3 regions of the Actinomadura sp. 6N118 genome follow, and region 3 is predicted to be linked to each of the others. Evidence: riboswitches for the same ligand, from Rfam matches in the RefSeq annotation. Region 3 holds a riboswitch; each other region holds the start of a gene.
The links. Region 3 has a riboswitch for cyclic di-AMP ahead of ACH34W_RS28520 (coiled-coil domain-containing protein). Riboswitches for the same ligand answer to the same signal wherever they lie in the genome.
Positions count from the first base shown of each region.

Region 1: it holds a riboswitch for cyclic di-AMP, as region 3 does, so the genes downstream of both, ACH34W_RS05715 (C40 family peptidase) here and ACH34W_RS28520 (coiled-coil domain-containing protein) in region 3, are expected to answer to the same signal.
Region 2: it holds a riboswitch for cyclic di-AMP, as region 3 does, so the genes downstream of both, ACH34W_RS52825 (CHAP domain-containing protein) here and ACH34W_RS28520 (coiled-coil domain-containing protein) in region 3, are expected to answer to the same signal.

Region 1 is NZ_JBIRAZ010000002.1:408,621-416,364, forward strand. It holds gene ACH34W_RS05700 (M48 family metallopeptidase) at 1-417, opposite strand, end outside; gene ACH34W_RS05705 (hypothetical protein) at 414-1,841, opposite strand; gene ACH34W_RS05710 (CHAP domain-containing protein) at 1,887-2,687, opposite strand; cyclic di-AMP (ydaO/yuaA leader) riboswitch at 2,702-2,839, opposite strand; gene ACH34W_RS05715 (C40 family peptidase) at 2,977-3,537, opposite strand; cyclic di-AMP (ydaO/yuaA leader) riboswitch at 3,536-3,732, opposite strand; gene ACH34W_RS05720 (NlpC/P60 family protein) at 4,226-5,233, opposite strand; gene ACH34W_RS05725 (hypothetical protein) at 5,359-5,565, opposite strand; gene ACH34W_RS05730 (NYN domain-containing protein) at 5,740-7,005, opposite strand; gene ACH34W_RS05735 (DEDD exonuclease domain-containing protein) at 7,406-7,744, shown strand, end outside.
Region 2 is NZ_JBIRAZ010000042.1:26,824-34,567, reverse strand. It holds gene ACH34W_RS52840 (GNAT family N-acetyltransferase) at 1-292, opposite strand, end outside; gene ACH34W_RS52835 (pyridoxal phosphate-dependent decarboxylase family protein) at 252-1,625, opposite strand; gene galT (galactose-1-phosphate uridylyltransferase) at 1,785-2,801, opposite strand; cyclic di-AMP (ydaO/yuaA leader) riboswitch at 3,472-3,623, shown strand; gene ACH34W_RS52825 (CHAP domain-containing protein) at 3,636-4,373, shown strand; gene ACH34W_RS52820 (CDP-glycerol glycerophosphotransferase family protein) at 4,686-7,676, shown strand; gene ACH34W_RS52815 (glycosyltransferase) at 7,660-7,744, shown strand, end outside.
Region 3 is NZ_JBIRAZ010000011.1:278,993-286,736, forward strand. It holds gene ACH34W_RS28505 (sterol carrier family protein) at 1-259, opposite strand, end outside; gene ACH34W_RS28510 (serine/threonine protein kinase) at 415-2,196, shown strand; gene ACH34W_RS28515 (S8 family peptidase) at 2,366-3,538, shown strand; cyclic di-AMP (ydaO/yuaA leader) riboswitch at 3,700-3,885, shown strand; gene ACH34W_RS28520 (coiled-coil domain-containing protein) at 3,888-4,823, shown strand; gene ACH34W_RS28525 (hypothetical protein) at 4,914-5,777, opposite strand; gene purL (phosphoribosylformylglycinamidine synthase subunit PurL) at 5,942-7,744, opposite strand, start outside.

The DNA of each region.
Region 1 (7,744 bases), on a different contig from region 3:
GAGAACGGTGGTGAGGACGAGGGCGGCCCCGATCACCCGGAGCGGCCACCGGCGGACACGCGCGGTCGCCCAGCCGATGAGCCGGGAGCCCAGTGGCGTGAAGCCGAGGACCACGACCAGGGCCAGGCCGATGACCAGCCGGGCGTACGCGGGCGGGGTCAGCGCGGAGTCGAAGGCGCGCGAACGGGCGATCTCGGCCGGGGTGAAGTCCAGGGCGGGATCGGCGGCGACCGGGCCGCCCGGCACGTGTTCGGGGATCGGATGCCACGGCGTGGTCACCACCAGGATCACCCCGACGGCCGCGAAGAGCACAGCGGCGGCGATCGCGGCGGCGATCCTCGGCCGCCGCATGCCGCCTGCGGTGTCTGTGCCGTCCGGGTCGGCCTGGCCGTCCGCCCGTTCTTCCAACTCGGTCAACGCAGCTCCTCGCGCAGGTATTCACGCCACATGGCGGTGAAGCGAGCGGGGGTGACGCCCAGCACCTCGTGCAGGGCGGCCGTTTCGGACCGGCGCCCGGCGGAGCGGTAGAACCGGACGAGCTCCCGTTCACCGTACCGGTCCGCGATCATCCGGCAGGCCAGCCATGCCTCCTGGTACGCCTGGGAGAGGCGCGGCGAGGTGCCCTCGAACGCCGCGCGGCCGGGGAGAGCGGCGGGCACGCGGCCCGCAGAGACCTCCCGGCTCAGCTCGCGGGCCGCCGACCGTACGCTCACCTTGGCCTTGCGGTAGCCGACATAGTCGGCGAAGCCCTCGATGAGCCAGAGCGGAGTACGGCCGTCCCTGGCGCCACCGGTGGCCACGTGGGTCAGCTCGTGGGTGAGGACGACGTTCCGGCCGAGGTCGTTCAGGCGGCCGAACGTGCCCGGCGAGACGATGACGCGGTCTTCGCCACGCCCGCCGGACGCCGAGGGAGCAACCGTGGCCAGCGCCGCGATCTCCTTGAGATTCTGGGCGTCGCCGACCAGGGCCGCCGCCATGGCGGGATCGGCCGGTACGAGCACCACCGCGCGCCTGGGCCAATCGGAGCCGACCACGCCGGTCACGACGGACACGGCCGCGTCGAGGCGCCGGGCTATCCCGTCAAGGCCGGGAGCGTCGCCGATGACCAGCCCGCTGCGGCCACGCCGGACGGTCATCGGGCCGCCGTCCCAGATCTCGACATCGTCGCGCAGCCCACGGCCCGCGGCATCGCCGATGATCACCCAGGTGCCGGATCGGGCGGCGAACGTGAGGTAGCGAGTGCGTGCCACCGCGCCGCGATCGAAACTGCGCAGCTTGTATTGGAGGCTGACGCGGACGGCCGGTGCGCCGGAGAGGCCCGCAGGCTCGATCGCCTCGTACCGTTCACGCCAGGACTCCAGCGGCAGCCTGGCGAGGTTGTCGAAGACCTTGGCCTGCGCCTCCTGGTAGGCCGCCGGAGCCGAGGCGACGGTGGCGAGGAACCGCGCACGGTCGTGCTCGCGGACGGCGGCGGCGCGGTTGGCGAGGACCGTCTCGACGGCGCGGGCGTCGGGAACGCCCGCGACCGGGGCCGTCGCGGTGGCCTGCCGAGGGGTCGCGTCCTCGCCGGTCGTGGCCAGCCCGACCCCGGCCACCAGCGCGCAGGCGGCCGCACCGAGGCCGATCAGCGCGACGGCCCGGCGGCGTGGCAAGCCGCCGAGCCCGCCGCTCTCCTCGTCCGGCGGCCCGGATTGCTCGTCCGGCAGGCCGGAGCGCTCGTCCGCCGGGCCGGGCTCCTCGTCCGGTGGCGGGCTAGGCCGCTCGCCGGGCGGGCCGGAGCGCCGCTCGCCGGGCGGGCCGGAGCGCTGCTCGTCGGGCGGCCCGGAGCGCTGGTCCTCCATGCGGCCGATCCTATTGAGCCGCCGCCGCGGCCCGCGCCAGACGGGTCATTTCGCGTAGTCGGGGTAGCCGTAGCCCACGATCTGGCTGGCCGGACGGTTCTGGGTCTTGACCGCGTTCGAGGTGTTGCCCTCCACTGTCTGGATCGTTCCATCGCCGTTGTCCTTGATCACCATGCCGACATGCTCGATGTCGTCGATGTTCTTGGAGCCGCCCCAGCTGAAGAAGACGATGGCGCCCGGCTGGGGTTTGCTGCCCCATCGGTTCCGGCTCTGGAACCACTTGGCGTGCTCGACCGTCCAGGCGTCGCTGCCCATACCGTGGCCGAAGGCGAGCTGCTCGCCGATCCAGGAGACGAACATGTCGCACCACGCGGCGTCGTTGTAGCCCTCCAGGTCACCGCCGTCGCGCGCCAGTGTCTCCTTGGCGCGGGTGGTGCTCATGTACCAGTCCTGGAACTTGGTCTCGCCGCTGCTGTTCTCAGCGATGCCGACCTGGGACGTCGCCAGCTTGATGGCCTCGACGGCGGTGGGCGTCTTCGGCGCGGCTTTGACGGGGGCCTTCGCGGCGGCGGTGGTCTTGGGGGTGGTGCGCGCCTTGCTCGCGTCGCCGGAGAGCTTCTTCGGCACATTGTGCGAGCCGGGGGCCTTGGCCTTGGCCTTGACCGCCAGTTCGGCTGCCGCGCCGGCGACCGGCGGCTTGGCCGTTACGGTTCCGGCGGGGGCCGCGCCTATGGCGGCTTGGGCGGTGACTGCGACCGCGCCGATGACGGCCGCGCCGGCGACGAGGCCGCCGGTGGTCCGCAGGCTGATGACCAGCGGGCTGGGTTTGCGGTGCTTGCCTGCCACGAGTGGGGCTCTCCTTGGGCTTCCATGCCGCCTACCGGGTTAGCTGACGGGTTCGGGCGTGGAAGCTGCCCTACGGCCTGCAGGCAGGCCGATTCACCCCGGGGGAAAGTGGTTCCCCGGCTCCGTGTGTATGGACTCGGCGGTGGCCGTCGAGGACGGCCTGAGATTCGGTGTGAGGGAAGGGAGGGGAAGGGGGAGGGAGGGAAGGGGGAGGGACGGACGCGGCCGCCCGGGGGGAAAGGACGGCCGCGCCCGCTAGGGGGTGGTTCTGGTTCAGTCGGGTTCTGGATCAGTAGGGACGGACGGCGCCAGAGAAGGTCTTCTTGCGGTAGCTGTTGAGCCTGACGACCTTCACATGACTGCCGGAGTTAGGGGCGTGGATCATCCACACCTTGCTCCCCTTGCGTTTGCTCACGATGCCCACGTGGCCCTTGCCGTGGAAGAAGACGAGGTCACCCGGAGCAAGCTTCTTCCAGGACACCTTGTTCTTCACGGCGCGGTACTGGGCGGTCGTGACGCGCGGCAGTTTGACGCCCGCCTTCCGGTAGGACCACTGGACCAGACCGGAACAGTCAAAGGCGTTCGGGCCTGCCGCACCGTAGCGGTACGGCTTGCCCTTCTTCTTGTGGGCGGCCTTGAGGGCCTTCTGCGCCGTCTTCTGGCGGGCAGCCCACGACTTCTGCTTGGCCTGCTTGACGACCTTGGCCACGGGAACGGCCTTGGTGGCCGCCTCAGCAGAAGGGGCAGGGCCTGCCGCCACGAGGGGAGTGACGACCGCAGTGGCGATCGCGAGGCCACCGGCGACGCGGACGCGACGGGTCGTGCTGAAAGCGTTGCTGGACAGGGGCATCTCCTTCTTCCAGACGCCTACCGGGTTAGCTGACGGGTTCGGGCGTGGAAGTTGCCCTACGGTGCGCCCCGTTCGAGAAGATCGAAGGGTGGGCGCGCCGATTCACCCCGGTCGGAGGCATGCCCTGCGAAGGGCCGTGCCGCCGGCATATGGGTCCCCGGCTCCGCGCGATGGCGGACTCGGCGCTGCCGCGGCGATCCTTGGGCGTGATGAGGCCCGTACAGCGGGACCCTGTGTCCCGTGTGCGAAAGCGCGGCGCTGATTTGTTTGGATGAGCGGCCTCAGATGGGCGTTCGCTCGATGGCCGGTGCCCGATGGTCGAACCGCCGTGACGCGCTCGCTGGCGCCATGCACGCCATGCTCGTTCGAGCTTGCTGAGCGTGCGCACTGTGCGGTTGGGCCGGCCGGTCTCCGTGGAGACCTGGTGCGGCGCGTGGAGGGCGTCGCACCGGCGGCGGCACCTGGAGGGTGCCGCGCGAGGAGGCGGCACCTGGAGGGCGCCCGCCTCCCGTGACGCCCGAGGGCGTCAGGGGCGATGCGACGCCTGGTGGGCGCCGCGAGTCGCCACAAAGTATCAAAAGGTCACGCGAAAGCAAATCCCCCGCAAAAGAGAACGGACCAGGTCAGACCTGGTCCGTTCGCGATGTGCCGTGTCTCACGGGGCCCTTTGGGAGCCCGTTAGGGTCCGTCAGGGCCGCCCGGCGCCGTAGTAGTTCGACGCATAGTAGCCGGACGTGATGGGCACGACCTCGACGCTCTTACCGGTGCGCGGAGAGTGGATCATCTTGCCGCCGCCGACGTACATTCCCATGTGGCCGAGGCCGCTGAAGAACACCAGATCGCCGGGCTGCAGGTCGCTCTTCGCGACCCGCTTGGTGGCCGCGTACTGAGTGTTGGTGGTACGGGTGATGTTGACCCCGGCGGCCTCCCAGGCCCTCATGGTCAGGCCGGAGCAGTCATAGCGCGGGCCGGTGCCGCCGTACAGGTAGGGCGTGCCGAGCTTGCTGTACGCGAAGTTCAACGCCACGCGGGCCGAGCCGCTCGCCGGGCCCTTGTAGCTGCCGCCGCCGCCGCCACCGCCACCGCTGCCGGGCCTGTCGGGCTTGATGCCGAGCTTCCTCAGCAGCTTCTGCTGCTCCTTGATCGACTTTTCGACCGTGGCCTTCTGCTTCTTCAGGTCCTTGGCCTTGGCGGCGACCTCGTCGTAGGCGTTCTGGGCCTGGGCCTTCTCGCGGCGCACCCGCTGCGCGGCCGCCAGGAACTGGCCCAGCTCGGAGTTGCGGTTGCGCGACAGGTGGGTGAAGACCGCCGACTGGTCGAGGACGGCCTGGGGGTCACCGGCGCCGATGAAGCCCGCGACGTCGCCGGTCTCACCGTTCTTGTACGCGGTGGCCGCCATCTGCGCGACCTTCTCGCGGAGCGTCGCGAAGGCGAGCTCTTCGTCCCGGCTGGCCTTCTGCGTCGCCTGCATCTTCTTCTTGGCGCGCTTGAGGTCCTCGCCGACCTGGTTGTACTTCTCGACCAGCTGCTCGACCTGCTCGTTGAGCTTGTTCACCTTCTTCTGAACCTGGCTGGCGGTCGGCTTGGGTTCGGCGTGCGCCGTCGACGTGGGCAGAGCCACGGGCAGCGCCATGGAGGTCGTCACGGCGAGGCATGCGGTCGCCATCAGCCGGCGGGAGCTGCGATCACTGGCCACGGTCGGAATTGCCCCTCTCGTCCACTATTCGCGGGAGACATTAGCGAGGGGTCACACCAGTCACAACCGAATCGTCAGTATTCGTCAAGCTCGTTCGGCATTTACAGCGTCCCGTGACTGCTCGGTCACGACGCGCGCTCGCGACCCGGTGCCAGCCGCAGCGGCGGCACCATGTCAAGATCGGCAAGCACCTGCAGGGCGCGCCGTTCGTCCACGTCGAGGTCCACCATGTCCCCGGCACCGGGCTGGGCCGGCGCTGCCAGCAAAGTGGTGATCACGCAGTCGCCGCAGCCCGTGCCGCGCACCTGGCAGCCGTCGCACTCGATCAGCATGTCGTCCTCCGTACCTCGGTTGTCGTACCTCGGTTGTGACGGAAGGTACGCGGAGGGTGTGACAGAACCGTGACCGCGAGCTTCAACCCCGCACGCAAGCGCGCTGACGGGTCGTGAAGCGATGTCGCCCTTGCCGCTTTCGCGGTTTGACTTCCGAGCCGCAAGGCGAGGAAGTCAAGGCCGTGAAAGGCGACGAAGGAGCAAAGTAGACACAGCCGGGCGGGCTCCTGCCCGGCGGGCGGCGTCGGCCACCTCGCGGTCGGAGGAGACCACGACCACCGCGCGGCCGGAGGGCTCGGCCCGGACCAGCTCGGCGATGAGCTCGTCGGCGGTCTGTCCCGGACGGCTGAACAGGACCCGGACGCCGCGCGGCGCCGCGATCGCCACCGGTGCGTCCAGCTCGGCCCCGTCGAAGACGCACGTGACCTCGGCGCGGGTCTGCGCGGCCAGCCCGCCCAGACCGGACAGCAGGCGGCTGCGCTGGTCGGCGAGTGGCAGCTCGCCGTAGCCCGTCTTGGTGACGTTGTAGCCGTCCACGACCAGGTGGACCTGGGGCAGCGTCAGCAGCCGGTCGAGCAGCTGCGGATCGTCGTCGGAGAGTGCCCGGCCAGGCAGGTTGCGGTGGACGAGCTTGTCCGGCTGGACCCCGGTGACGGCGTCGGCCGGACGTTCGATCATGGTGGGCAGGGCCAGCTCCCGCCGGACGCCCTGCGCGGCGTCCACGAGCGTGTCCAGCAACATCCGCAGCCGGACGTCCTCCACGTTGCGGCCCTCGCGGGCGGCGCGGCGGGCGTGCTCGGCGGCGGTCTCAGCCTGTTCGAGGCGGGCGCGCAGCTTGCGCACCTCCTTCTCGGCCGCGGCGGTGGTCTCGCGGGCGGTGCTCAGCTCGCGGGCGGTCTCGGCGGCCAGCTCAGTGGCGCGTGCCTCGGCGGCCTTGGCCTTCTGGCGAGCGTCGTGCACCTTGCGGCGCAGCTCGGCCACTTCGGCCTTGCTTTCGCGCAGCTCGCCGCGGAGCTTTTCCACTTCGGCCGAACGTGACGCGCGGGCGGCCGCGAGCTCCTCCCGGAGGGCGGCGATCTTACGTTCCGCCGCCTCGCCCTCGGACGCGCTCGCGGAGCGTTCCAGCTCGGCGCGGGCGGCCTCGGCCAGCTCCGTCCAGCCGGTCGGCCGCAGCAGATAGCCGACCGTCGCGACCCGCACCGGATCGGCCGCTGGCGGCACCTGGCCGTCTTCGACGGCGGCCACCAGCTCGGGCTCTGCCTCCCGCAGGTGCTCGGCCACCCGGAGCCGGAAGTCGGCGTCCTTCTCCAGCAGTGCGGCGATGTGCTGCCCGGCGAGCTTGGCGCGCTTGCGGCGCTCAAACTGGGCGAACCGCCGCAACGGCAGCGGGACGTCGGTGGCGGGCAGGGTGCCGATCAGCTCGGCGGCGGCCTCCACCACGCCTTGGCGGACCGCCTCGGGAAGAGGACGGGCCAGGCGTTCGGCTTCCGCTCCGGGGCCGCTGTCGATGATCCCGCTCCTCCCAGTGCCCGTTTCGACGCCGTTCGCCTAGTATTTCCGGGTGTAAGGCACCTTAACCAGCACAAATGCCATCCCGCAGCCCCCGCCCATCCGCCCTTTCAACGGACAAGCTGGCGCTTGACGCCATCCCACAGCCCCCACCCATCCGCCCTGTCAACGGACAAGCTGACGCTTGACGCCTCGCTGCAGCCCCCGCCCTTGCATCGGACAAGCTGCGCTTGACGCCTTGCTGCAGCCCCCAGCTGACGGGTCGCCCCCGGCCCGTGTTCCAACCCTAGCGGTCGGTGAACTGTCGGTGGCGCCCTCTACGGTCGCGGTCATGACCCACCCGGCCCGCCCCGCCAGCCGCGCCCCAGGCCCCGGTGGCCCCGGCGCCCAGGGCGTTCAGGGCACCCTGGACGATCTCGGTACCCCCCTCGCCGACGTCACCTTCGTGGTCGTCGACCTGGAGACGACCGGCGGCTCCCCGGCCGAGTCGGCGATCACCGAGATCGGGGCCGTCAAGGTGCGCGGGGGAGTGGAGCTCGGCGACTTCGGCACGCTGGTCGACCCCGGTGGCGAGATCCCGCCGTTCATCACCGCGCTCACCGGCATCACCCAGCAGATGGTCTACGCGGCGCCCAGGATGGAGCAGGTGCTGCCGGCGTTCCTGGAGTTC
Region 2 (7,744 bases), on a different contig from region 3:
GGCCGAACGTGCTTATCTCTACTTCTGTTGCGGCGATGGCATAGCGGGCCAGGCCAGCGTTCTCATCGCCGGATCTAATCAGCCACGTTTGGGCGTCGGGGTCGGCCAGGTATTTCGCCCATTGGGCTTCTGTGAAGGTGACACTCTCCCAGAGGTACCTTTCGCCGATCCTGATGTTGAGGGCGCGGTGGGTCTCGGGGTCGGCGGGAGCCAGGGTGACGGTGGGGACGGGGTCCGCGGGGTTGATGTCGTCAGGGCTGGTCATTTCCAGATAGGTGACGGTCTCCTGCATTGATCTCCTTTGCGATTCGTTCTACGTCGGCGTCGGTGGTGCGCCAGTTGCTGAACGCGGCGCGGAGGGCGGGGGTTCCTGCGTAGACGGTGGGCGTGAGGAACGTCGTGCCGGCGGCGGCCAGATTCTGAGTGATTGTGTCGATGGCTGCATTGGTTGGGCTGTCGGCGAGGGTGAAGCAGACCACGTTCAGGCGGACTGGGGCTAGCAGGCGCCAGTGGGGAGAGACCGATATGGCCTCTCCTAGGCGCTGGGCTTGGGCGATGTTGCGTTCGACGATCGAGCGGTGACCCTCACGGCCGTACGCGCGGAGCGTGAACCAGGCGGGGAGGGCTCGCAGGCGCCTGGAGTTCTCTGGGGTCAGGTGAACGAAGTCTGGGGTGGTCGTCGGCAGTCCTAGATAAGCGGCTGAGTTCTGGAACACGTGGACCTGGAGATCCTGGCGGTTGGTGAGCTGGATCGCCGAGTCGTACGGGACGTTCAGCCACTTGTGCAGGTCCACGCAGATCGAGTCGGCGAGGGTGAGGCCGGCGACGAGGTGCGCGTGGGCGGGGGTGAGGGCGGCGAACGCGCCGAACGCGGCGTCCACATGGAGCCAGAACGGGTGGCGATCGCGGAGGGCGGCGATGGCTTCGAGGTCGTCGAAGTCGACGGTGTTCACCGTGCCTGCGTTCGCCACGACGATGGCGGGGCCCGGCAGGTCGGCCAGGGCGGAGGCGAGGGCGTCGATGTCGACGGCTTCGCGGTCGGGGAGGGTCGGGATCGTGCGGAGGCGGTCACGGCCGATGCCCAGCATGGACAGGGCCTTGTAGATGCTGGAGTGCGGTGTGCCAGACAGGACTGTCACGTCGGCCAGGGCGCCGACGCCTGCATCAGCGATGGAGATGCCTTGTTGTTCGCCTAGCCATTCGCGTGCGAGGGCTAGGCCGACGGTGTTGGACATCGTCGCGCCGGAGACGAACGAGCCCGTGTGCTCCTCGCCGATTCCGAAGAGCTCGCGGAGCCAAGTGATCGTCTCCCGTTCGAGGTCGGGCGCGGACGAGTCCAGGCCGGGGGCGGCGTTCTGGTCGAGCACGCTGGTCAGCCAGTCACCGGCGACGGACGCGGGGGTCGCGCCCCCGGTGACGAAACCGAGGTAGCGGGGGCCCGCGCTGCCGGAGAAGCCGGGCTCCCAGCGTTCGGCGAAATCGGCCAGGGCGTTGTCCAGGCCGATTCCGGACGGCGGGAGCGCGAGCGGCTTGGCGGGGACGGGTGGGACCGCGGCGGGGCGCTCAGCGAGCCCGGCGAGGAGGTCGGCGGCGCGCACCCGCACGTGTTCAAGCAGTTCGGGCATTCGGGCAAGGTCATCTGCTAGCCGGGCGTCCATGACGGTCTCCTAGGGTCGGGAGGGCGCCTCATGAACGCTAGAGAACGTGCTTGTGCCGTGTCGCGGGCCAATGCCGGGAAGTGGCCTGGCGGGTCAGGCCGGGGGCAGGCCGGGTTTAGGCCAGGGTCAGGCCTCGCGGAGCCTGCGAGCGGCGTCTTCCGGGCTTACGTCGTTCACGAACGCGCCCATGGCCGACTCCGAGCCCGCCAGATATTTGAGCTTCCCCGGCGCGCGCTGGATCGAGAAGAGCTCCAGGTGCAGCCACGCCAAGTCGCGGTCTGTACGGACAGGGGCTTGGTGCCACGCCGACACATAGGGAAGCGGCATGCCGAAGAGCCGGTCGAGGCGCCCCAGCAGGTCGAGATAGAGCGCTCCGAGGGCTTCGCGCTCGGCGCTATCCAGGGCGGGCAGGTCGGGTACGCGGCGATGCGGATAGACGTGCACCTCATACGGCCAGCGGGCCGCCTTGGGCACGAACGCCGTCCACAGGTCGTTGGCCGCCACAACGCGTACGCCCTCCTCGCGTTCGGCCGACAGCACCTCCGCGAAGAGATCACCAGGGTGGCGGCGCGCGACGTCCAGCATGCGCCGGGTGCGCGGGGGCACGAACGGGTAGCCGTAGATCTGCCCGTGCGGGTGGTGCAGGGTGACGCCGATCGCCTCGCCGCGGTTCTCGAAGCAGAAGACCTGCTCGACGCCGGGGTACGTGGACAACTCGGCGGTACGGTCCGCCCAGGCCTCGATGACGGTCTGCACCTGCTCGGGGGGCAGTTCGGCGAACGACCTGCCGTGCTCGGAGGTGAAGCACACCACCTCGCAACGCCCGCCGGAGGCGCCGTCGCCGTACGAGGGGAACCGGTTTTCGAAGACCACGACCTCGTAGTCCGGCGCCGGGATCTCGGTCGGGCGCCCCGGTGTGGAGGGGCAGAGGGGACAGTCGTCCGTCGAGGGCAGGAAGGTCCTGGTCTGGCGGTGCGCGGCGATGGCGACCCATTCGTCGAGCAGCGGGTCGTGCCGGAGCTCCGACGCCGTGGCGCGTTCCGGCAGCGGCCGCTCGTCGATGGCGCTCCGGTCGGCGTCGTCCCGCCGGTCGAAGTAGATCAGTTCGCGGCCGTCCGCCAGTCGGGTGACGGTGCGCTTCACCGTCCGCATCCTCGAATCATGGCCCCAGCCTCCCATGACGCGGAACCTCGGTGGTGCGCACAGCCGGATGATCTAGTCGAACGCACATGTTCCTGTTAGAAACACGCATTTGGTCATCGTGGGGTCAAGCGCATGATCCGGCCGGGACGGCAAGGACGGAATCGCCGCAGGAGCCGCGCCTGGGCAGGAGCGGCACAGGGCCGCGTTCTCGCCGGCGCCGGTGGCCTGGCCGGGCTCACCGATCTTGTGGAAGGCGAAGGTGAAGAGATCTTCGTCGCCGATTGGTGACGCATCTCACTTCGTACGGCGCGACGCCGCGTCCGCGACCCCCTCGGCTGAGGCGCCGCACACCCCGTCTTTCCGTGCCTCCCGGCCCCTCCTGACAAACAATCTTGACCCCACTTTGGTGGTCCGGGAATGGTCTGGAGCATGCTTACGTTGGGATCCTGTGACCTCTTCAAGAAGAATCTTTGGTGGTGGTTTGCCATCGCGTGAGGGTTTGATACCTTCTATTGCAATCTCGCGACGCACCCCATGCGTTGTGCCCAGGTCTCGAGCCCCATCAGGGACTTGACCCCCCAACATGGCCCGTTTTACCTGGCCATGACGCGCGGCCGTGTGTTCCGCGCCTCGTTACGAGATCAATCCGAATAGCCGGGCACCGCGCTCGCGGTGCCCTAGGCCGAGTCCGCATCCCCCTCCACTGGATGCGGAGCCGGGGACCCATTTTGCAGGGGTGAATCGGCGCTCCTTCGCGTGCGCCGTAGGGCTCTTCCATGCCCGAATCCGTCAGCTAACCCGGTAGGCGTCATGGGAGTAAGGGAGTTCTCTTTGATGTTCGACCGCAAGATCGTGAAGCCTGTGTCCGATGATCCGGCCGCCGCCGTGGGCGTCGCCCTCAGCGCCGTCCTGGCTGGTGCCCTCGGGCTCTCGGTCTTCAGCCCCGTCAACTTCTCCGGCACCGCCGAGGCCCGCGCCGACGCCCGGGTCGCCGGCTCCGCGCACGCCCACAAGGCCGCCGGTAAGGCTCGAAAGGCCAAGAAGGCCAAGGCCAAGAAGGCCGCCACAGCCGCGAGCTCGGCCAAGGCGATCAGCCTGGCACTGAAGCAGGTCGGCATCACCGAAGGCGCCAACGGCCGGACCAAGTTCCACGACTGGTACATCAAGACCAACGAGGCCAAGCTCACCGCCCGGCGTGACGGCGGCAACATCGCCGAATACAGCGGCGCAGCCTGGTGCAACATGTTCGTGTCCTGGGTCGGTGCGCAGACCGGCGTCAAGGGCATGGGCTGGGACGCCTACACCGTCCAGCACGCCAGGTGGCTTGCGAAGACCAAGCGGTGGGGCCAGCGGGCCAAGCCGGGCGCCCTCGTCTTCTTCGACTGGCAGAACGGCTCGTCAGGCGGCGTCGACGGCATCGACCACGTCGGCATGGTCGTCAAGGACAACGGCAACGGCACCATTTCCACCATCGAGGGCAACATCAGCAACTCCGTGGTCAGCAAGGTCCGGCCGAAGTCGTCCGTCGTGGGCTACGGCTACCCCGACTACGCCGACTACAAGAAGTCCTGACCCCAAAGACCTTCCCCCACCCCGCTTCGAAGGCGTACGGCTCCGGCTGGGCGCCTTCGGGTGTTTCTGCCCGCTCTCGTCCCTGAGCCTCCCTATGCCTTCCTAAGCCTCCCTATGCCTTCCTAAGCCTCCCTATGCCTTCCTAAGCCTCGCTATGCCTGTCTAAGCCTCCCTAGGCCGAGTTCGGCGCCTCCCGGGTAATACGAATCATTCGGACGCTTTGCCCCTGCTTAGGCCCATGATCCCGCGTTTCTGGAAAGGAACACGGCGAACGGGACGGGACGGGATGGGACGGAGCGGAGGGAGCATTCGATGCCGGGGCGCCCGGATGTCACCGTCGTCGTGATCGGTTACAACGACGCAGCGCGGCTGCCGCGCGCCGTCGGCTCCGTGCTGGGCCAGTCGCTCGGCGGAGTCGAGGCGGTGGTCGTCGACGACGGCAGCACGGACGGGACCGGCGAGGTGGCCGACCGGCTGGCGGCCGAGCACCCGGGGCGGGTCCGCTCCATCCGCCTGCCGTCCAACTCGGGTGGCTGCGGCCGGCCGCGCAACGTCGGGGCCGAGCACGCGCGCGGCCGGTACGTGATGTTCCTGGACAGCGACGACCTCCTCGACCGGCACGCCTGCCTCAATCTGATCGCCGCCGCCGAGGAGACCGGGGCCGATCTGGTGTCGGGCCTCTGCACGCGGATCGTGCTCGCGTTGCCCAACGCCTCGTGCAAGGAACGCAGGTGGTACCCGTGGCTCTACGCCCGCCGCGCGGTCTTCGGGTCCCTCCGCGACAAGCCCGACCTTCTCTACGACACCCTGTCGACCAACAAGGCCTACCGCCGCAGCTTCCTCGAAGACCACGGGCTGCGCTTCGTCGAGTGCCTGCACTACGAGGATCTCCTGTTCTCCGCCGAGGCCTACCTCGCCGCCGACAGGACCGCCCTCATCCCGCACCGCGTCTACAACTGGTTTGTCGAGCCGAGGGCGGAGACGGCGCCGTCGATCTCCAACCGCCGCGCCGAGCTGGCCAACTTCGCCGACCGGCTGGAGATCCACCGCCGGATCGACGCACTGTTCCGGCTGCGCGGCGCGTACGAGCTGGAGCGGGCCAAGGACGCCAAGTTCGTCAACCACGATCTGCTCCTCTACCTGCGCGACCTGCGCGTCCGCGACCCCGTCTACCGGGCGAGCTTCCTGGAACTGGCGGCCGCCTACCTGGCGGAGCTGGATCCGCGGGTCTTCGCGGCGGCCCACCCGGTCCCCGCGATCGCCGCGTTCCTGCTGCGCGAACGTGACCTGACCGGTGCGCTCGCCGCGGCCGAGTACGGGCGGGGCAAGCGGCTGGAGCTGCGCAGCGCGCTGCGGGAGCAGAACGGCCGCATCTTCTGGGGCACCCGGCGCGCGGACAGTGCCCTGGCCCGCCGCGTCCTCGACGTCACCGGCCTCGGCCTGCACCAGCGGCCGCTCCGCGAGCTGACACCCGCCAACACCGTCACGGGCCTGGCCATGTGGGGCCACCTCGCGCATCTCGAAGGCCATGTGCTGAACGTGCTAGATCGTGTCCCCGCCCACGCGGAGCTCAGCGCCACCCTCGAACTGAACGATCGCCGCCGCCCCATGCGGGTGCGCCACATCCCCGCCACCGTGACCCATGAGGGAGCCCGGCTCCGCTGGCAGGCCGACTTCGATCCGATACGGCAGGTTCGTCCCTACGGGTTCGCCGATTCGATCTGGGACGTGCGCCTCCGTCTCGACGTCGACGGTGAGGAGATCTTGACCCTGCCGGGGGAGGGCACCGGCGAAGGGGAGGCGTTCGACGGGGTCGTTCTGCCGGTGCGGCCTCGCCTCACCCGGCTCGCCGCCGACGGCATGCGCTCGTACGTCACGCACGCGGGCCATCTGGCGTTCAAACTCCAGGGTGGAAGCAGGCTGACGCAGGCCACGATGGCGACGGTGCACTGGGCGGCGGCCACGTCGCCGGGTCGCAGCGCCTGGAAGCGCGTCCGCACGTTCGAACGATCCGTCCGGCGTACGCTCACCGCCCGCAAGACCAAGGTCGCCGTCTTCAACCGCGTGCTCAGCAGGTTGCCGGTGCGTTCCGGCAGCGTGGTCTTTGAGAGCCACCTCGGCAAGCAGTACTCCGACAACCCCAAGTACATCTACCGCGAGCTGCGCCGATCCCGCATCCCCGTGCATGCCGTGTGGTCGTACGAGTCGTCCACCCGTGGCTTCCCCTCCGACGCGACACTCGTCAAGCGGGGCTCGTGGGGCTACTACCTCGCACTGGCCAGGGCCGAGTACTGGATCGACAACCAGGGTTTCCCCGACGGCATCAGGAAACGCCCAGAGACCACCTACATCCAGACCTGGCACGGATCGGCTCTCAAGACCATGGGATTCGACCAGCCGAGGATCAAGAGCGGCACGCGCGCCCAACGGGCACGCCTCCAGCGCATGGTGGAGCGCTACGACTGCTTCCTGGTGCGGTCACAACACGACGTCGGGACGCTGGTCAAGGGACTGGGCGTCCGAGCGGAACTGCTGCCCGCCGGCTACCCGCGCAACGACCCGCTGGTCACCAAGGGCCAGGGCGATCGCGAGCTCGCCGGCGAACTGGCCGCGCTGCGCGAACGGCTCGGCCTGAACGACGACGGGCGCCGGGTGGTGCTGTACGCGCCGACCTCCCGTTCACACCCGGACGGCCGCCCGGTCCGCAACCTCGACCCGCCCGTCGACCCGGACCGGTTCGTCCATGAGCTGGGGGACGACTTCCTCCTGCTCGTCCGCCCCCACTACCGCAGCACCGTGCGGCTGCCGCCGGCCGTCCAGAGCTCGATACGGGACGTGGGCGACGTCCCCGACGTGACCCTGCTGTTGCTGCTCGCGGACGTGCTCATCACCGACCAGTCCTCGATCATGTTCGACTACGCCCTGCTCGACCGGCCGATGATCTTCCACCTTTCCGAGGACGTGGCGTTCGGGCGCGGCTACTTCGACCTCACCCGGCACGCGCCCGGCCCGATCACACGGACCGAGGACGACCTGGTCGCCGCGCTGTCCGCGCTCGCCGCCGGGGACGACCCGGGAGAGGGCCGCCGCCGGGGCTTCGCCGAACGGTTCGGCGAGTACGACCGCGGCACCGCCGCACGCACCGTGGTGGACCGATTCTTCCGGGAAGCCAGGAGAGCCAAGGGAACCAGGCCGGCCATGAGAACCAGGGCGGCCATGAGAACCAGGGCGGCCATGAGAACCAGGGCGGCCAAGGGAGCCAGGGCGGCCAAGGAAGGGAGCCCGCGTGGCCGAGCCGCATGACGTGATCATCGTCTGCAACAACATCGACGGGATGGGCGGACTCCAGCGGTGGGCGCACCATATGGCCC
Region 3 (7,744 bases):
GCACCGCGGCATGTGGTGGGACCCGGACCTCCACCGAACGGCCGGGCGCGAGTTCGGCGAGCCGGTCGAGCAGGAACCGTACGGCCCCCTTGACGACCGGCTTGGCGGGTTCGGTGACGCCGGCGTCGTAGGCCGCCAGGACGGTGTCGAACGCGGTGCGGCGGAGCGATCGGGGTTCGTCGTCGCCGGTGTGAGGGTCGAGCCCGAGCTCGGCACGCTGCTCGTCCAGAACGGCACGGGTTAGGCGGTTACGCGACATCGACACCGAGGTTATCGCGTGACTTTCGGTGGTCGTCCGACCACCTCACCCGCCACAATCGGGCTTCACCCGGTAAAAAGGGACCGGTGCCGACGCAAGGATCGGGGGGCCGGCCGGGACGGAGTCCCGGCGGGAGGAACACGGAGGTTCGTTAGATGGCCGAGGCTCTGCCCCTGCAGCCCGGTGATCCGCAGCGTCTCGGCGACTACGAGATCACCGGCCGGCTTGGCGTGGGCGAACAGGGCGCCGTCTTTCTGGGCCGCAGCCCGGCTGGCGGCACCGTCGCGGTGAAGCTCCTGCACCTGCGGCTGAGCGGCGAACCCGCCGCGCGGGCGCGGTTCGCCGGCGCGTTCGCCGCGGCCCAGCGGGTCAGCGGATTCTGCACCGCCGCGATCATCGACGCCGACGTGGAGAGCGACCGCCCGTACGTGGTCAGCGAGTACGTCGGCGGCCCCTCCCTGCACCAGCTGGTCACCGAGGAGGGCCCGCGCGGCGCCGCGGTGACCGAGCGGCTGGCGGCCGGCATGGCGATCGCCCTCGCGGCCGCGCACCGCGCCGGAGCGGTGCATCACGACTTCAAACCCGGGAACGTCCTGCTCGGCAGGGACGGCCCCCGGGTCACCGATCTCGGCGTCGCGCGAGCCCTGGAGGCGGTCTGCGCCAACCCGACGGGCCGCGTCGCCGACGATCCTTGCTACAAGTCCCCGGAGCAGTTGCGCGGGGTGGGCATCGGCCCGGCAGCGGACATGTTCGCCTGGGGGGCCACGCTGCTGTTCGCGGTGACGGGGTCGGCTCCGTTCGGGGAAGACTCCCAATCCGAGGTGATGCAGCGCATCGTCTACGACGAGCCCGATGTCTCCGTACTGCCCGAGGCCCTGCGCGAGGTGGTGGGTGACGCACTGGCCAAGGAGCCGGAGGACCGGCCAACGGCTCGCGACGTTCTCCAGCGCCTGCTCGGCGAGGACGGGACGCTGGCCGGCCGACTGCCGGAACGGATGGTGGCCGAGGGCCGCGGTCTCGCTGACGGCACCGCGCCGATCCCCGATCTCGCGCCGGTCGACTCGCCCGTGCAGCGCCCTCAGCCCGCCATCACGGTGCGGCCGCCGATCTCCGTTTCACCCGCCGTGCGGAATGAGATGGAGATCACAAGGCCTGAGCGCCCGGCCGCCGCCTGGGTCGAACAGGCACCCCCTGCCACGCGCTCCGAAGAGGCCACCCAGGCCATGCCCGCGCTCCCGCCGACTGCGGCCCCGGCCGCGCCGGGGGCTCGGAGCGCTCCGCGCACTCCGCGCGCTGCGGCAGCGCCGCCCTCCCATCCGGGCCCTGCCGAGTCCCCTGGACGGACGCCGCACCTCATCCCCGGCATGGACACCGGCGCCCAGCAACAACTTCCGGACGACCGGCATCAGCACACGGCGGTGCTGGCCGCTCCCCCGGTCTCCCGGAGACCACGGATCCCGAAGTTCCGGCGGCCCGACAATCACGTTCTCGGCGTCGCGGCCTCGCTGACCATCGGCGTCCTGGTCGGCATCGCGATCATCGCCCTGGTCCTGTGGCCCCAGCTGAACGGCGACGCAGGCGACCAGCCGCAGGCGAGGCCGGCGAACGACGACCGGCCGGTGTCGACGATCCCCGAGGTCTTCGCCGGCACCTGGAAGGGCACCGCCGTCAACGCCAGGAGCGCCGCCTCGTTCTCGATCGAGGTGACGTTCCAGGCCGGGGGGAAGATCGCGCAGGCCAGGTTCAACAACTGCGTCGGCACGCTCGCGCTCACCAGCGGGACCACCCAGCGGCTGGAGATGTCCCTGACCGTGGCCAAGCCGTGCACGAGCGGCAACGTGCGGGTGGTGCGCCAGTCGGACGGCACGCTGCAGTACGCATGGATGCACCAGCCGGGCGCCAACCCTGGCTACCAGGGAAAGCTCAAGAAGAACTGATCGGCCACGTCCGCCCCAGCTCGACCGCATCCGACTCAGCTCGACCGAATTGTCTGGTCTAGCTGCAGATATCGCAATGGATCCAATAAGGTACCCCCTTGTCGGTTCCCCTGGATCATGGTCGCCCTGCCCGTGCCCCCGCTCGTGGCCGCGACAGAAGGAGTCCCTTGTGCGGGCTGTCCCCCGAAGGCTGCTGATCACTGGCTCGATCGCGGCCTGCGTCGGTGCCGCCGCCGCGTTCCCCGTGCTGGCCGCCGACCCCGACGATCCCCTCGTTCAGGTCACCGCCGCCGAGGGCACGCCGATCCCCGGCAAATACATCGTGACGCTGAAGAGCGGCGCCTCGACCGCCGCCGCCGCGCAGCAGGTGAAGGCCTCCGCGGTGGAACGGTTCGACGGCGTGCTCAACGGCTTCGCCGCCAAGCTCGACTCCGCCCAGCTGGACAAGCTCCGCCGCGACAGCCGCGTGGCCGCGATCGAGCAGGACCAGATCGTGAAGATCAGCGGCGGCACGCAGCGTTCGCCCCTCCCCTGGGGGCTCGACCGCATCGACCAGCGCAAGCTGCCCCTTTCCAAGTCGTACCGCTACAGCTCCATGGGCCGTGGCGTGAACGCGTACGTCATCGACACCGGCCTCGACGTGAAGCACCCGCAGTTCCAGGGTCGCGCCTCGATCGCCTGGAAGGCCGCCCAGTACGCCGACGGCGCCGACTGCAACGGCCATGGCACCCACGTGGCGGGCACCATCGGCTCGCAGCGGTACGGCGTGGCCAAGCAGGTCAAGCTGCGTGCCCTCCGCGTGCTCGGCTGCGACGGCACCGGCCCGATGTCGAACGTGGTCGCCGCCGTCCGCTGGCTCCGTACGAACGCGGCCAAGCCCGCTGTGGCCAACATCTCGGTCGGCGGGTCCAAGTCCACCGCGCTCAACACCGCTGTCGCCGCCCTTTCCAAGTCCGGCGTCTTCGTCGCCGTGGCGGCAGGCAACGACAACAAGCCGGCCTGCAACACCTCGCCCGCTGGTGCGCCCGGGGTCGTGACGGTCGGCGCGAGCGGCCCGCGCGACGGCCGGGCGGGCTTCTCCAACTACGGCAAGTGCGTGGACATCCATGCCCCGGGCGTGGGAATCGCCTCGACCTACCCCGGCAACGAGCGCGAGACCCTCGACGGCACTTCGATGGCGTCACCGCACGTGGCGGGCGTGGCCGTCCTCTACCTCACCACCCACCGCAAGGCGAGCTTCGCGCAGGTAGAAAAGTGGCTGAACACCAACGCGATCCCAGGGCGCCTCAAGGGCCTCCCCACCGGCACGCCCAACAAGCTTCTGTTCAAGGCAAAGCTGTGAACCGACTCACATAGGATGTCCCGGCTCCCACGTGGCGCCCTGCTTCCGGGACTCGCAGCCATCGCACCCTCGTCAGGGGTTTAATCTTGGCGAGGCAACGAACAGTTCTTTAAAGTTCATTGGCATTCGGTCGGTGACTCGCCTCGGCAAGACAGGCAGTCTGGCCGAACCCGCCGAGTCCCGCGACATGCCGCGCGGGAACCGGGGACCCACCTGTCGGACCTCCCAGGCTCAGTCCTGGGCGGCTCGACCGGGGTGAATCCGGATCCGCACCCAGCGGACCCGATAGGGCTGACTCCCGGCCCGAACCCGTCAGCTAACCCGGTAGGCGATCGAGGAGAGGAGATACGTGGAGACCCCCACCTCCACTCGCTGGCGCCGCACACGGCTCGCATTGGTAGCCGTCGTCGGCGTCGTTCCGCTGGTCGCGAGCGCCACGGTCACCGGTCCGTCGGCGCAGGCCGACCCCGGCGACAGCGGCCGTCTGACCAAGCTGAACAAGCAGATCGAGAAGCTGGACAAGGCGTACGGCGGCGACCTGGCCAAGCTCAAGGACACCCAGCACGAGGTCAAGGAGGCCCTCAAGAAGGCCCAGAACCTCAAAGAGGACCTGACCGTGGCCCGCGGGCTGGTCGCACAGATCGCCGCCTCCCAGTACATGACGGGCGGCGCCGACCCGTCCGTGGCCGTCCTCGCCAACGACGACCCCTCCACGTATCTCAACAACGCCTCCCTGGTCAGCCACGTGGCCCAGAACCAGGCTGCCAAGGTCCAGCAGATCCAGCAGCTGGTGAACCAGCAGGAGCAGGCCAAGGTCGAGGCGCAACGCAAGGTCAAGCAGCTCGAGAAGCAGATCAAGGAGCTTCTCAACGAGAAGGCCCGGGTCAAGGAGCTGCTGAAGAAGTACAAGCCCGAGTCACCGAGCGCCGGGATGAACGGGGTCACGCCCCGCATGAAGAAGGTCCACGACATCCTGGACGTGGAGTTCGGCCCGTTCCCGATGATCGGCTGCGTGCGCTCCACCGGCGACCCGCAGGACCACGGCACCGGCCACGCCTGCGACTTCATGGTCACCACAGGCGGCCGCATGGCCACAGGCAGCGCCCAAACCCTAGGCGACCGCACCGCCGCGTACGTCATCGCCAACGCGAGCAAGCTCGGCATCAAGTACGTGATCTGGCGCCAGCGCATCTACGACATGCGAAGCCCCGGCTGGAGGGGCATGAGCAACCGAGGCGGCAATACCGCCAACCACTACGACCACGTCCACATCTCGGTCTTCTAGGCGCGCTGCGCTTTAGCGCGAGGGCGCTGCATACGCCAACAGGCGGTGCCGGGTGACAGCAGACCCGGCACCGCCTAATGACGTGCAGTACTAGACGTCGCCAGCCGACTTCTCCTGACCCTCGCCCTCCTGACCCTCGGTCTCCTGCCCCTGAGTCTCATGGTGACCCTGGGTCTCGTGCCCTTGCGTCTCCTGGTGCCCCTGGTTCTCGTGGTGCCCCTGGTTCTCGTGCCCCTGATGTCCCTGGTTCTCGTGGCCCTGGTGCCCCTCGTGGCCCTGGTGCCCCTGGTTCTCGTGGCCCTGGTGCCCCTCGTGCCCCTCGTGGCCCTGGTGCCCCTGGTTCTCGTGGCCCTGGTGCCCCTCGTGCCCCTGGTGCCCCTGGTTCTCGTGGCCCTGGTGCCCCTCGTGCCCCTCGTGGCCCTGGTGCCCCTGGTTCTCGTGGCCCTGGTGCCCCTGGTTCTCGTGGCCCTGGTGCCCCTCGTGCCCCTGGTGCCCCTGGTTCTCGTGGCCCTGGTGCCCCTCGTGCCCCTCGTGGCCCTGGTGCCCCTGGTTCTCGTGGTGTCCCTGGTTCTCGTGGCCCTGGTGCCCCTCGTGCCCCTGGTTCTCGTGCCCCTGATGTCCCTGGTTCTCGTGGTGTCCCTGGTTCTCGTGCCCCTGGTGCCCCTGGTTCTCGTGGCCCTGATGTCCCTGGTTCTCGTGGTGTCCCTGGTTCTCGTGCCCCTGGTGCCCCTGGTTCTCGTGGCCCTGGTGCCCCTCGTGCCCCTGGTTCTCGTGCTTCTTGAAGATGGGGTCGCCGTTGTGGTAGCCGCCGTAGCAGACGTAGTCATCTCCGACAGACAGCAGCGAGCCGCCGGCCTGGACGCAGTGCCAGTCGGAGACACCGGTCCCGGCGCTGGCCGGTCCGGCGCCGGGCAGCATGGCGATTGCTACGGCAGCGCAGGTAGCCGTCAGCATGGGGAGACGCTTCACAAAACTCTCCAATTCACTTTCTGTAATCGCATCGCTACTAACCGCAACAATCATGCCCGGGTGCGGCCCCTAAAAACCCTCAGGAACCAGGCAGACGCAAAGAGCGCCCGGCACCTTGTGGTGCCGGGCGCTCGGTTCGTTTGGGCGGGTCAGTCGGCGTAGCTGGGGAGGGTGCGCTCGTGGGCCTCGCGGAGCTCCGCGAGGGGGATGGAGAACAGCTCCTTGGTGTCGCCCGGGGCGGAGAACGTCAGCGAGTCGCCGCCGATGACGCCGAGCTGGGTGACCGGGACGCCGGCCTGCTCGCAGAGGGCCGCGAGGCGGGCCTCGCCGCCGGGGCGGATCGCCACGACGGCGCGGGCCACGGACTCGCTGAACAGGGACACGAACGGGTCAACCGGCAGTGTGATCCGGGCGCCCAGGCCGCCGTGCAGGCAGGACTCGACGAGGGTCTGGGACAGGCCGCCGTCGGAGACGTCGTGCGAGGCTGTCAGGAGCCCCTCGCGGGCGGCGGTGACCAGGACCGAGGCCAGCGCGGCCTCCGCTGCCAGGTCGACCAGGGGCGGCAGGCCGCCCAGGTGGTCATAGACCACGTGCGCCCATTCGGAGCCGCCGAACTCCTCGCGGGTCTCGCCGAGGAGGGCGAGGGTGGCGCCTTCGGAGGTGAACGACATGTTCACGCGGCGACGGATGTCGTCGTGGACTCCGAGAACACCGATGACCGGGGTCGGGTTGATCGGCGTGGTGCCGGTCTGGTTGTAGAACGAGACGTTGCCGCCGGTGACCGGGACGCCGAGGTACTGGCAGGCGTCGGCCAGACCCTCGACCGCGCGGGCGAACTGCCACATGACGCCGGGGTCTTCGGGGGACCCGAAGTTAAGGCAGTTGGTGACCGCCAGCGGACGGGCACCGGTGGAGGCGACGTTGCGATAGGCCTCCGACAGCGCCAGCTGGGCGCCGGCATACGGGTCGAGGCGCGTGTAACGGCCGTTGCCGTCGAGGGAGAGGGCGATGCCCAGGCCGCTCTCGTCGTCGATGCGGACGACACCGGCGTTCTCGGGCATGGCCAGAACCGTGTTGCCGAGGACGTACCGGTCGTACTGCGAGGTCACCCAGGTCTTGCTGGCCAGGTTGGGTGAGCCCGCGAGCCAGAGGACGGTGTTGCGCAGGTCGTCGGCGTTGGCCGGACGGGTCAGGCGGCCGGGCGTGTCGGCCTGGAGGGAGCCGAGGTCGGCGGGCGGCGCGTAAGGCCGCTCGTAGACAGGGCCCTCGTCGGCGGCGGTGCCGGGCGGGATATCGACGATCGTCTCGCCGCGCCAGGTCATCACCAGGCGGCCGGTGTCGGTGACCGCGCCGATCACGGTGGCGGGGATCTCCCACCTGGCGCAGATCTCCATGAAGCGGTCGACCTTGTCTGGCGAGACGACCGCCATCATGCGTTCCTGCGACTCGCTCATGAGGATTTCCTCGGGGAGCAGCGTCGCGTCGCGCAGCGGGACGGTGTCGAGCTCGACGTGCATGCCGCCGGTGCCGGCCGCGGCCAGCTCGGTGGTGGCGCAGGAGACACCCGCGGCGCCGAGGTCCTGGATACCGACCACGAGGTCCTCGCGGAACAGCTCCAGGCAGCACTCGATGAGGAGCTTCTCCATGAACGGGTCGCCGACCTGCACGCTAGGGCGCTTGGCCTGAGACTCCTCATCGAACGTCGCGGAGGCGAGCACGGAGGCGCCGCCGATGCCGTCCGGGCCGGTGCCGGCGCCGAACAGGATCACCCGGTTGCCCGGGCCGGGGGCGACCGCGCGCTTGATCTCATCGTGCTTCAGCACGCCCACGCAAAGCGCGTTGACCAGCGGGTTTTGCGCGTAGCAGGCGTCGAAGACGGTCTCGCCGCCGATGTTGGGCAGGCCGAGCGAGTTGCCGTAGCCGCCCACGCCCGCGACGACGCCGGGCAGCAC